DNA from 2 places in the Latilactobacillus sp. genome. Region 2 is predicted to be linked to the other one. Evidence: predicted binding sites of a transcription regulator. Region 2 holds the regulator's gene; the other holds the start of a gene.
The links. Region 2 encodes NrdR, which represses ribonucleotide reductase genes. Its sites were predicted from a motif close to ACACNATATATNGTGT; they were not measured.

Region 1 (6,245 bases), on a different contig from region 2:
TTTTATGAAAGATCGTTAGGCTTAAACTTTTTAAAGGGTGTTAAGACAAAAGTAATTTTGTCTTAACACCCTTTTTTGTACGCAAAAGTATTAATGATTGACAGAAGTGCTTCTTGATTGTAAACTGAATATATAATTACAAATGTAAACGAAAGAGTGTGAGCAAGATGGCAGAAAATACAAATGAAATTACGACTTCCGAATGGGAAGTGATGCGCATTGTCTGGTCACTTGGTCAAGTCAACAGTCGTGACTTGATTGATTTACTTCAACAAAAGCGCGATTGGCAAGATTCAACCATCAAAACATTGATTGGCCGCTTGGTTAAAAAAGGCTTCTTAAAAACAGAAAAGGAAGGGCGGCGGTTTAATTACACAGCAACCGTTCCTGAGATTGAAGCGATGGAAAATGCCACACAAAGTCTTTTTGAGCACTTGTGTGGCATGAAAAAAGGGCAGACATTAGCGGCTTTAATTGATCAAACGACTTTGAGTCAGACGGATATTTTGCAGTTACAACAATTACTGACAGCCAAAGCAGCTACTGCACCAGAAAAAGTGGCTTGCGACTGTTTGCCAAATAAATGTGACTGTGAAAAGGAGGAATAACGATGAAACACGATGATATGAAGATGCACGATATGCATGATATGGACCATGATCACGGCGATATGATGATGCATGGTGGACATATGATGCACATGGGTAATTTGAAACAGAAATTCTGGGTCTCATTAGTCGCAACAATTCCCATTATTATATTATCGCCTTTTATGGGAATTAAATTACCGTTTCAAACCACGTTCCCAGGATCGGATTGGTTAGTCCTCTTATTAGCAACCTTCCTATTCTTTTACGGCGGCGCGCCTTTCTTAAAAGGTGCAAAGAGCGAATTGGCCGAGAAGAACCCAGCGATGATGACGTTGATTGCGATGGGGATTACGGTATCGTACGGTTATAGTTTATATGCTTTTATTGCCAACCATTTCTTGGCAACACAAACGCACGTGATGGATTTTTTCTGGGAACTGGCAACGTTAATCGTTATCATGTTGTTAGGTCACTGGATTGAAATGAACGCCGTTATGAGCGCTGGGAGTGCGATGGAGAAGATGGCCGCCTTATTACCTGGCCAAGCACAAGTCCTCGATCAAGATGGTCAGCAACACGCTGTTGATTTGAAGGATTTACAAGAGGGCCAAACCGTGTTGGTGGCAGCAGGCGAAAAAGTCCCAGCGGATGGTCTTGTGGTGAATGGTCAAAGTCAGGTGAACGAATCATTGGTGACTGGTGAAGCCAAAGCAGTTGCTAAAAAGACTGGCGACCAAGTAATTGGTGGAACAGTCAATGGCGACGGGACATTAACCGTTAAAGTCACGGGGACTGGTGAGAGTGGTTATTTAGCGCAGGTGATGAAGTTAATCAAACAAGCACAACAAGAAAAGTCAAAGGTCGAAGGTTTGGCCGATAAGGTCGCTAAATACCTTTTCTACGCAGCGTTAGTGGCTGGTATTATTGCTTTTATCAGTTGGTTTTTCTTAGCTGATTTAAATACTGCGTTTGAACGAATGGTGACGGTCTTCATCATCGCTTGTCCACATGCACTTGGTTTAGCGATTCCACTAGTTGTTGCTCGAAGTACAGCGATTGCGGCAACTAACGGCTTATTAATTCGTAATCGCCAAGCAATTGAAGTGGCAGATCAAATTACGATGGTTTTAATGGATAAAACAGGGACATTGACGCAAGGGGCTTTTAAGGTCAATGCGGTTCAACCAACTGGCGAGATGTCAAAAACTCAATTGATGGCTTATATGGGTGCTTTGGAACGACACTCAAGTCATCCATTGGCAACTGGGATTTTAGCTTATAATGACGCTGAAAAAATTACGATGTCCCAAGCTGAAAATGTACAAACGATTCAAGGAATCGGGCTGACAGGCGCAATTGAAGGGCAAACTTATCAAATCGTTACGGCCGATTATCTACAAGAAAAGCAAATCGCATTTGATACGGCAGCCTTTGAAACTTTGGCGGCTAAAGGTAATTCCATTAGTTATCTAATTCAAGGTCAAACTGTCTTAGGATTGGTCGCGCAAGGGGATCAGTTGAAACCAGAAGCACTGACGTTCATCAAGGCATTGAAAAAGCGTCATATCCAACCGGTGATGTTGACTGGGGATAATCAACAGGTTGCCGAAAAGGTGGCGCAACAATTGGGTGGTATGACAGTTCAAGCCAATTTGAAGCCAGAAGATAAGGAAGCACTTGTACAAGATTACCAAGCAAAGGGTGAAGTGGTCTTGATGGTTGGCGATGGTGTCAACGATGCCCCTAGCTTGACGCGAGCTGATATTGGGATTGCGATTGGTGCGGGCACGGATGTCGCAATTGATTCCGCAGATGTGATTTTGGTTAAGAGTAATCCGAACGATATCATGCATTTCTTGAATTTAGCACATGCTACTAGTCGGAAGATGACGCAAAACCTTTGGTGGGGAGCTGGTTACAACATTTTAGCAATTCCATTGGCGGGTGGCTTATTTGCCGCTTGGGGCTTAATTTTAAGTCCAGCGATTGGTGCCATCTTGATGTCGCTTTCAACAATTGTCGTGGCAATTAATGCGATGACATTAAAATTAAAAAATTAAGCAAACTTGTCAATCCTTTTTTGAACCTCGTCAGGCTAATCCTGATAAGGGCGCGGGAAAGAAAAAATTGTGCACAATTGGCGTATACGACATACAGTTGGTATACGCCTTTTTTAATGTCTAATACACTATATATAGTTGCTTGGCATCTTGAATTCGTCTATGATGGGGATAGTGATTTTTTTAAGGAGACTGGTGCAATGTTGGAAATACGTGAAGAACAAGACCCAAAAATGGATTTAGAGATTAAAGTCGTCAAACGTGACGGACGTATTTTACCCTTTTCAGCGGATAAAATTGAACAAGCAGTCATTAAAGCTGCTAAAAACGTTAAGGATGAATTAGAACCACTTGATTATCAAATTTTAAATTCAGTGGCAACCGACGTCGTGAGCGAAGTCGGTGCGCGGTTTGATAAAGACGTTAAAATCTATGAAATTCAAAATATTGTTGAACACAAACTATTAGAACATCATCAATATGACATCGCCCAGGAATATATTAATTATCGGACACAACGGGATTTTGCCCGCAATAAAGCAACTGATATTAACTTTACGATTCAAAAATTATTGGCTAAGGATCAAACCGTAGTCAATGAAAATGCCAATAAGGATAGCCAAGTGTTTAACACACAACGGGACTTAACGGCCGGCACCGTCGCTAAGGCAATGGGCCTTAAGATGTTGCCACCTAAGGTTGCCAATGCGCATCTAAAAGGTGAAATTCACTGGCACGATTTGGATTACCAACCATACAGTCCAATGACGAACTGTTGTTTAATCGATTTTAAAGAAATGTTGAATCATGGCTTTAAGATTGGGAACGCCGAAGTTGAAGCACCACATTCAATTCAAACAGCTACGGCACAAATGTCACAAATCATTGCCAACGTTGCTTCTAGCCAATATGGTGGCTGTTCAGCTGATCGAGTTGATGAATTATTGGCACCTTTTGCACAGAAGAACTACGACAAGCATTTAACGGATGCTAAAAACTGGATTGATGGCGAAGCCAAACAAACAGCTTACGCACAAACTAAGACTGAAAAAGATATTTATGATGCGATGCAAGCATTGGAATATGAAATCAATACTTTATATTCATCACAAGGCCAAACACCATTCACGACACTTGGCTTTGGTTTAGGGACAAGTTGGATGGAACGTGCCATTCAAAAAGCAATCTTAGAAATTAGAATTGAAGGTTTAGGTAAGGAAAAGAGAACGGCTATTTTCCCTAAACTCGTTTTTGCTGTTAAACGTGGTTTAAACTTAGCCCCAACTGATCCAAACTATGATATTAAACAACTAGCTGTTGAATGTGCAACTAAGCGGATGTACCCTGACGTTTTAATGTATGACAAGTTAGTTGAATTAACAGGTTCATTTAAGGCGCCAATGGGTTGTCGGAGTTTCTTACAAGGCTGGAAAAACGAACAAGGACAAGAGGTCAACAGTGGCCGTATGAACTTGGGTGTTGTAACAGTTAACTTGCCACGGATTGCGCTTGAAGCTGCTGGCGACCAAGCTAAGTTCTGGGAAATTTTAGAACAACGCTTGAAGGTCTGCAAGGAAGCCCTCGTCTTCAAAGTGGAACGTGCTAAGGAAGCTAAACCTGAAAACGCCCCAATTCTTTATCGTTACGGTGCTTTTGGCAAACGCTTGAAGAAAACGGACAGTGTTGATGAAGTCTTCAAGAATTCACGCGCAACAGTTTCATTGGGCTATATTGGCCTCTATGAAGTCGGTGCAGCCTTCTTCGGCCCAGATTGGGAAAAGGATGCAACTGCTAAGCAATTCACGTTAGACGTGGTTAAGGACCTCTATAACCATTGTGTTGATTGGGAAAAAGAATATGGTTATCATTTCTCAGTTTATAGCACACCTGCTGAAAGTTTAACGAATACTTTCTGTCAAAAAGACACGCAAAAATTTGGGATTGTCGAAAACATTACGGACAAGGAATACTACACAAATAGTTTCCATTATGATGTTCGCAAGGCGCCAACCCCATTTGAAAAGTTAGACTTCGAAAAAGATTATCCTAAATATTGTGCCGGTGGCTTTATTCACTATTGTGAATATCCAAATCTACGTCAAAATCCTAAGGCACTAGAAGCTGTTTGGGATTACGCTTATGACCGTGTTGGCTATTTAGGCACCAATACGCCAATTGATCAATGTTTCAAGTGTGGCTTTAAGGGTGACTTTAAACCAACTGAACGGGGCTTCCAATGCCCACAATGTGGGAACACAGATCCAGCAACGTGTGACGTTGTTAAACGGACTTGTGGTTATTTAGGTAACCCACAACAACGGCCAATGGTTCACGGTCGTCATAAGGAAATTTCAAGTCGTGTCAAACACATGCACATCACGATTGGTAATGATAATAATAACGTTGCAAGACAATAAACGATTTTGAGTTGAGGAGTTTGTTCAATGGGAAATACGAAACGCGGGCCTAAGAACCCGGCACCACAAGAATGGTTGTCTGAAGAACTTAGTCAGGATTATATTGCGGATTACAAACCATTTAATTTTGTTGATGGTGAAGGTGTCCGTTGTAGTTTGTATGTTAGTGGCTGTTTATTTGCCTGCCCAGGTTGTTACAACCGAATTGCACAGAATTTTAAATATGGCCGGCCTTACACCAAAGAACTGGAGGACCAAATCATTGATGATCTTGGCCAACCGTATGTTCAAGGTTTGACGTTACTGGGGGGCGAACCTTTCTTAAATACCAAAACGTGCCTGTCATTGGTTGATCGCATCCATGAAACCTACGGACAGACTAAGGACGTTTGGTCGTGGACGGGTTATACTTGGGAAGAATTAATGCTCGAGTCACCCGATAAACTGGAATTGTTATCGCAAATCGATATTCTAGTGGACGGTCGCTTTATGCAAGATAAGATGGATTTAACCTTACAATTTAGAGGAAGCAGTAACCAACGTATTATCGATGTACCGAAATCATTGGTTGCTGGTAAGCCCGTTATTTGGGATAAATTAGTCCGTTAACGATGCATCACTAATAAAAAAATAACATTTTATTTTAAGAGAATGGTATATACCGTATAAATTAAAAAAGAAGCATCAACTCAGTATTTAAGTGAGTTGGTGCTTCTTTTGGTTATTAGTGAAAACCTTCCTAATTTAAGCTTTTTAGTATGGTTATTATTTGATAACGCTTACATAAGCCGTTATGATAATACTTGTAATAGCAATTATATAGGCTTTTAAATAACAGGACAGAGAGTGAGATTTATGGATTCAGTTATCAGTTTCATGGAGAAACGATTCTTACCAGTTGCTGCTAAAGTTGGGAACCAAAGACATCTAATTGCCATTCGGGATGCCTTTGTGACAACAATGCCGTTGATGATTTTAGGTGCTTTTGCGACCTTACTCAATAACTTACCAATTCCGGCATATACCAATTTTATGAATAGTGTTTTCTCAAAGACAGTTGGTACCGGCGCGGACAAAGCTTACATTTGGACTAAATTTGGGGGGAACGCTTGGAGTGGGACATTTGCTATTTTGTCTGTCTTCATCGTTTTCCTAGTCGCCTATAACTTAGGTAAGTC
Region 2 (6,245 bases):
GGTTACTTGATTTACCTTGCCAATAAGCACCAGCAACTGATAATAATTCGAAGAATTTAACATCACTGACTTTACCTAACATTGGTGCTAAGCTAAAGTCTGAGTAGTCACCTAATTGGTAAACTAAAACTTGGTCAGCTTCAACTTCGTCTAATAAAGCAAGTTTATAAGTTTGGCCGGCAAATAATTTCTTAGCGTCATCTTTTGAAACACTGACACGTGAAATTGCTTCACCTGATTGGATTAATTTAGCCATTTCTGTTTTGATTTCTGGTAAATCTGTTACAGCAACTTGGCCAGCTTCATTATCTGTATCGTAATAGAAACCATCTTCAGTTGCCATTACTTCGCCAAATTGCATTTCTGGATAGTGTTGACTTAAAGTAGCAGCTAATACGAAAGCTGCAGTATGCCAAGTGGCAGTTAGGTTAACCGCTTGATCATCTTTAGTGATGATTTCGATTGCCCCGTCTTCCAAAAGTGGTTGTTGTAAATCAACCACTTCACCGTTAAATTTTCCGGCGATTGCCTTTTTTGCCAAGCTCGTACTGATTGATTTTGCAACGTCTAGTAAACTTGTTGCTTGCTCAAATGTTTTTTGAGCACCATCTGGAAAAGTTAATTGAATTTCTGCCATGCTTGAACACTCCTTCTTATTTTTGTAATCAACAATAAAAAAAGTCCCTGAGACGCATACAAATATGCACCTCAGGGACGAATTGATTTCGCGGTTCCACCCAGATTGAGAATCAAATGGTGATTCTCCAACTTTAAGCGTCTTTAACGGAAACGACCCGACTGACTTAAGCCTCTAGAAAGTGGTCAATTAAATGTCCTTATGAAAAACTTTCAGTTATGTTTTTCTCCCTGATCAATATTGCCATTTAAAAGGTATCTTTCATCGTTGATTGACTCTATTAAAACACTTAATCTGACTTTACGCAAGTATTAATTTGATTGCAAACGTCTATTTTGACCACTGACTTCAACCTCACGGGCTAAATAACGCACGCGTTGCATAATTCGACCAGCCTTCACCGGTTCTTCATCACCGCGTTGGCTAGTTGTTAAATGTTTCTCCAATTCGTTCATCGTAAAATTAGAGCTGAAGAAAGTCGCTAGTTGTTCTTGCATCCGGTATTGCAAAATAATGCCTAATACTTCATCCCGAACCCAAGCACTCAAGGCATCCGCACCGATATCATCAATCATTAAAATTGGTGCTTTTTTGATTTGGTTGACCTTTTCGAGGACGTTATTTTGGCCAATCGCATTTTTCATCTCAACTGCAAAGGTTGGGAAATGGATCAACGTCGTTTCAAAGCCTTGTAGTGCTAATTCATTAGCGATTGCACCCAGTAGATAAGTCTTACCAACACCAAACTGCCCGCTTAAATATAAGCCTTGATGAAAATCAGTGGGTGCTTGCCGATAAGCTTCGACAAACTTCAACGCTTCGATTAACGGCACTTGGCGCTCACTGGCATCATATTGTGCGAGACTCGCTTCGACGATGTCCTTAGGCATGTTAATCGACTTCACACGGGCCTTCAGTTCGGCTTGTGCGCGTTTTTGAACTAGATCCGCCGTTGGTTCATAACTAACATCGATAAAGTGGTTACTCAACACCAACTTAGGCGCATAGCCTGGTGCCAACGTTGTTTCACCGTTTAAAATTTTCTTTTTTTCATTGACGTATTCATAGATTTTAGCCGCACTGCGCGCCACTGTTTCTTGTGATAGGGCGGCCTGATTAGCCTGAATAAAGGCCTGCACATCAGGATCTTGCAAGGCTTCTTCAACCAATTTATTAAAGCGTTGATTCAGGCGTTGCCGGTTCATATAGTCGGTTAAATCTTTGCCCATATTTTCCATTATGATTCCCGCCCTTCACGGATTTTCTTGAGTAATTGATCAATTTCTTGCTGATCCGCCTTACTTGATGTGGTTTGTGGCGCTTGATAATCAGACTTGGCCCATTTAGGCACAGTTTCTTGCTTGGTCTTGGCTTGATAGCGCGGTTGTCGTTTAGTTTGTTTCGTTTCTTGTTTGGTTTGGAAATCACGGATTTGTAAAATGGCGTCAGCTGGCGTCTTAACCCCTTGTTGCGCCCATTGGTTGGCGATTCGATCTAACAAAGCTTGTGTTAGGCCCTCATACTGGCTAATAATATAAACCACTAAAATATTTAAAACATCGTTGTTAAAGATATAGCGATTTTGTAAGTCACGTAATGCGCGAATTTCATTTTTCGCCACAAAGCCATGATTTTTTTGCTTAAGATATTCCAAATAATCAACTGGTAAATACTGCTGACTTTCGGTTAACCACTGCATTTCTTTTTCATTAAAGCCGGCTTTTTGCCATTCTTTTTGTAGCGTCTCAAGCGGTTTTTTAGCCGGTTGTTCACTGTTATTTTGAACGCTATGTCGGCGCGTATAATTATTCAAAACGTTTTGTTCTAACGCATCCATATTGACCCGACTGTCGGCAACATCCATGGTGAGGCCGATTAAGCGTCCCAATTCCATTTCGTCTAATCCGTAAAAATAATGCAAATTAAATAATCGTTGCTCATTACGTAAAATTTCATCCGTATCGATTTGATTCTGTGCAACCACTTCTTGTAATAAAGCCCAATCAAAAGTGCGCAACTCAACTGACGTGAAACTTGGTTTTTGCGCCTTTTTTTGTTGATACGTACTTTGTGCCTCAGCAACTGCCGTAGGGGCCGTTGTTAAATGATCATTTTGAACGTGGAAGACCGTCAAGAAGTTCTTCGTGACCTCTTCGTATTCCTTAGAGCGCACTGGTTGTAGTTTAAAATGCTCTCTCAATTCAACAAACCGCTTCTCACCGACTGATTCGTATAAAATGACACTCAACAAATCATCATTGAAGAAAATATGTGGCTGCATTGGTGCGTATAATTCATACACCAGATTGCGGCCCGTATTGTTATTCTTCTGATAAGTCCGCATTAAACCTAACGCTTCTAACTTATTGCGCGCGTCATAAAAAGCCGGCAAATCAACCCCTAGTAAATTCAACAAGGTCGCATGCGTTTGGAAAGTCGTTTGACTCTTGGCCTGTGTTGATTGGCTCCATAACAAAAGATAGAGACTGTACGCGACAGCCCCCATCAGTGGTTGGTATAAATAGGTGACGACTGTTTGATCAAAATCGCTCAAATAGTTAGCTTTTGTCACCATAAACCCATCTTTAGGACTTAAATAATCAAATGCATCTGACATCCGCTAACTCCTTTCGACTAATCTTGGTCTTTAGCCTTTTCTTTTTTCATCATTTCTTGCAATTCCGCCATAAAAACATTCATGTCTTTAAATTGACGGTAGACACTAGCAAAACGAATGTAAGCAATCTCGTCGACACCTGGTAAAACGGCCATGACGTATTCGCCGACAGCTTGTGACGACACTTCGTTTTCGCCTAATGCCCTGATTTTATTTTCAACTTCATCAACAATTTCAGTCATTTGTTCCATCGTAACCGGTCGCTTTTCGGCAGCCCGGATTAAACCACGTAATAATTTATCGCGGTTAAACTCTTCACGGGTCCCATTTTTCTTAATGACTAATAACGGTGTTTGCTCCACCCTTTCAAAAGTTGTAAACCGGAATTGACAATTTTCGCATTCGCGACGACGCCGAATAACGCGTCCTTCATCTGTTGGTCGACTATCAATTACCCGTGAACTATTTTGATGGCAATGTGGACATAGCATAAAGACACCTTCTTATCTTTTAATTTAAGGAATATTAATTGTATTTTACTATTCTAAACAGACAGTATAATAATATTATAACATGACATGCAACAGAGTGCCTATCGCACCGGGTTACTTTTGAGCATTTACTGAGTGGTGTGAATAAGCGACACAGTCGATTGTTCGCACAACGTGGTAAAGCACAAAAAGTTGATGCGAGAGGCACGTTTTAACCAGCGTGCGTTACCAACCGGGTTGATTCTGAGGATTAGCAGCGTTAGGCGAATAACCGATGCAATCGGTTGTTTGACTGACATCGCTAACCACAGGAATCAGGTTGGTAGTCCACGTTTCAGAGTACTATCGCACCGGGTTACTTTTGCGCATATACGGAGTGGTGTGAATAGACCAAAAAAGGAGCTGGGGCAAAAGTAATTTTGTCTTCAGCTCCTTTTCGGTATCCGAACATTGGTGGTATAAACGTGTTCTATAAGTCATATCCTTCCGGTTAACCCTGAATGTCAAACGATTGCTTCCAGCAATCATTCACCATTCTGTGTTAATCCTCAGGACATACCCGACTTATGGCACACTCCTTCCAAAACTGTCTTTAATTGGGCTTTCAATTGATCCAGTGAACCTTGGTTATCAATCACAAAGTCTGCTCTGTCCCGTTTTTCAGCCAATGATGCTTGACTGTTAATCCGTTTCAAAGCATCTTCGCGACTTAACTGGTTCCGCGCCATTAATCGCGCTAATTGTTTTTCAACCGGCAAATAAACGACTAACACCCCGTCGCAAACCGTTTCGTAGTGCTGTTCATATAACAACGGTAAGTCCAAAACAACTAGCGGTACTTGGTGCGCTTTGGCCTGAGCCATCTCGGTCATAATCGTCTCCCGAATGACCGGTGCTGTAATCGCGTTGAGTTGCGCCAAGGCAGCTTGATTACCAAAGACCAATTTGCCCAAAGCTGCCCGATCGACCTGACCATCTTGTACAAGCTGCTTCCCAAAAGTGGCTTGAATTTGTGCTTGAACGCTTTGATTATTAGCCAACACTTGGTGTGCGACTTGATCCCCATCAATAATAGGAATACCTTGTTGCGCTAGCATTTGCGAAACTGTTGTTTTACCGGTAGCAATACCACCCGTTAAGCCTAGGAAATAAGTCATTATTTTGCATTCCTTTTAATCTGACACTTTGGACAAAAATGCGTCCCCCGCTGTGCCACTTTAATTTTCTCGATGGGTGTCCCACATCGTTCGCAAGGAACCCCTTTTTTGCCGTAAACACGCAGCATTTCTTGGAAGGCGCCAGCATGACCGGTCGCGTTCAAGAACGTGTTAACCGTTGTCCCACCATGATTAATCGCTAGTTCTAATTCAGCAATAATCTCATCGTGGAGGCGATCCGTTTCAGCACGCGTCAAGTCATTGGCTGGTGTTTCTGGATGAATATGGCTTAACCACAACGTTTCATCGACATAAATATTGCCTAGACCGGTCACAACCTTTTGATCCAATAATAATGGCTTGATAGCTTTGTGATGTTTTTGCAACCGTTGATAGAAGTCCGCCTTTAAAAAGGTCGTCGGTGTTGGTTCCGGCCCTAGGTCCTTCAAGCCAGCTACCGTATTTTCCTGACCGGTCTCAATCAACTGCATCCGCCCAAACTTCCGCGTATCTAGGTAACGCATCTGTTGCCCATCCGTGAATTCAAAAATCACGTGCGTATGTTTGGAAATCGGTGCCTCCTTGGCGACCACTTCATACTTACCTTCCATTCGCAGATGGCTGACAACAGTTAGCTGTTCTCCAAAACGAATCAGTAAATATTTCCCCCGCCGATCAACAGCTGTAATCTGTTGGCCCACTAATCCAGCAGTAAAGACTTCATCTGGATTAACAATGATTTTCGACCAGCGAATATCGATTGCTGAAACAGTTTTACCAACCGCTAAGGTTTCAAGTCCCCGGCGGACATTTTCGACTTCTGGTAATTCAGGCATTTTCCGTCACCTTATTTCTTAATATCGTACCAAGTTGGGCCAAAACCACTTTCGACCTTCAATGGCACCGCTAATTTAACGGCTGAATCCATCACACTTGGGACTAATTTTTGTAAGATTGGTATTTCTTCAGTTGGTGCTTCAAAAATCAATTCATCATGTACTTGTAATAACATTCTGGCTTGCAAGTTCGCCTTCTTCAATTCTTGTTGCATTAAAATCATCGCCACCTTGATAATATCCGCAGCACTACCTTGAATTGGCGTATTCATCGCTGTCCGTTCTGCAAAAGAACGGAGGTTAAAGTTCTTAGCGTGAATATCTGGTAAATAACGACGACGGTGGAAAAGCGTTTCGACATAGCCTTCTTCACGCGCTTTTTTAACAATATCAACCATGAATTGTTGGACACCTGGATATTGTTCGAAATAAGCGTCGATAAAACGTTTGGCTTCTTGCCGCGAAATGCCGATATTTTGAGATAAGCCATAATCGCTAATCCCGTAA

Region 1: a site for NrdR is predicted at 2,776-2,791, ahead of nrdD (anaerobic ribonucleoside-triphosphate reductase). Genes of this name have one in related genera too.

The regions. Positions count from the first base shown of each region.
Region 1 is NZ_JAMQEX010000004.1:55,469-61,713, reverse strand. Features, by position in the region: gene ptsP (phosphoenolpyruvate--protein phosphotransferase) at 1-19, shown strand, start outside; gene NDN60_RS03465 (CopY/TcrY family copper transport repressor) at 168-608, shown strand; gene NDN60_RS03460 (heavy metal translocating P-type ATPase) at 611-2,650, shown strand; gene nrdD (anaerobic ribonucleoside-triphosphate reductase) at 2,851-5,067, shown strand; gene nrdG (anaerobic ribonucleoside-triphosphate reductase activating protein) at 5,095-5,676, shown strand; gene NDN60_RS03445 (PTS sugar transporter subunit IIC) at 5,923-6,245, shown strand, end outside.
Region 2 is NZ_JAMQEX010000007.1:81,811-88,055, forward strand. Features, by position in the region: gene thrS (threonine--tRNA ligase) at 1-637, opposite strand, end outside; gene dnaI (primosomal protein DnaI) at 949-1,875, opposite strand; gene NDN60_RS05175 (replication initiation and membrane attachment family protein) at 1,875-3,254, opposite strand; gene nrdR (transcriptional regulator NrdR) at 3,272-3,745, opposite strand; gene coaE (dephospho-CoA kinase) at 4,294-4,902, opposite strand; gene mutM (DNA-formamidopyrimidine glycosylase) at 4,902-5,738, opposite strand; gene polA (DNA polymerase I) at 5,750-6,245, opposite strand, start outside.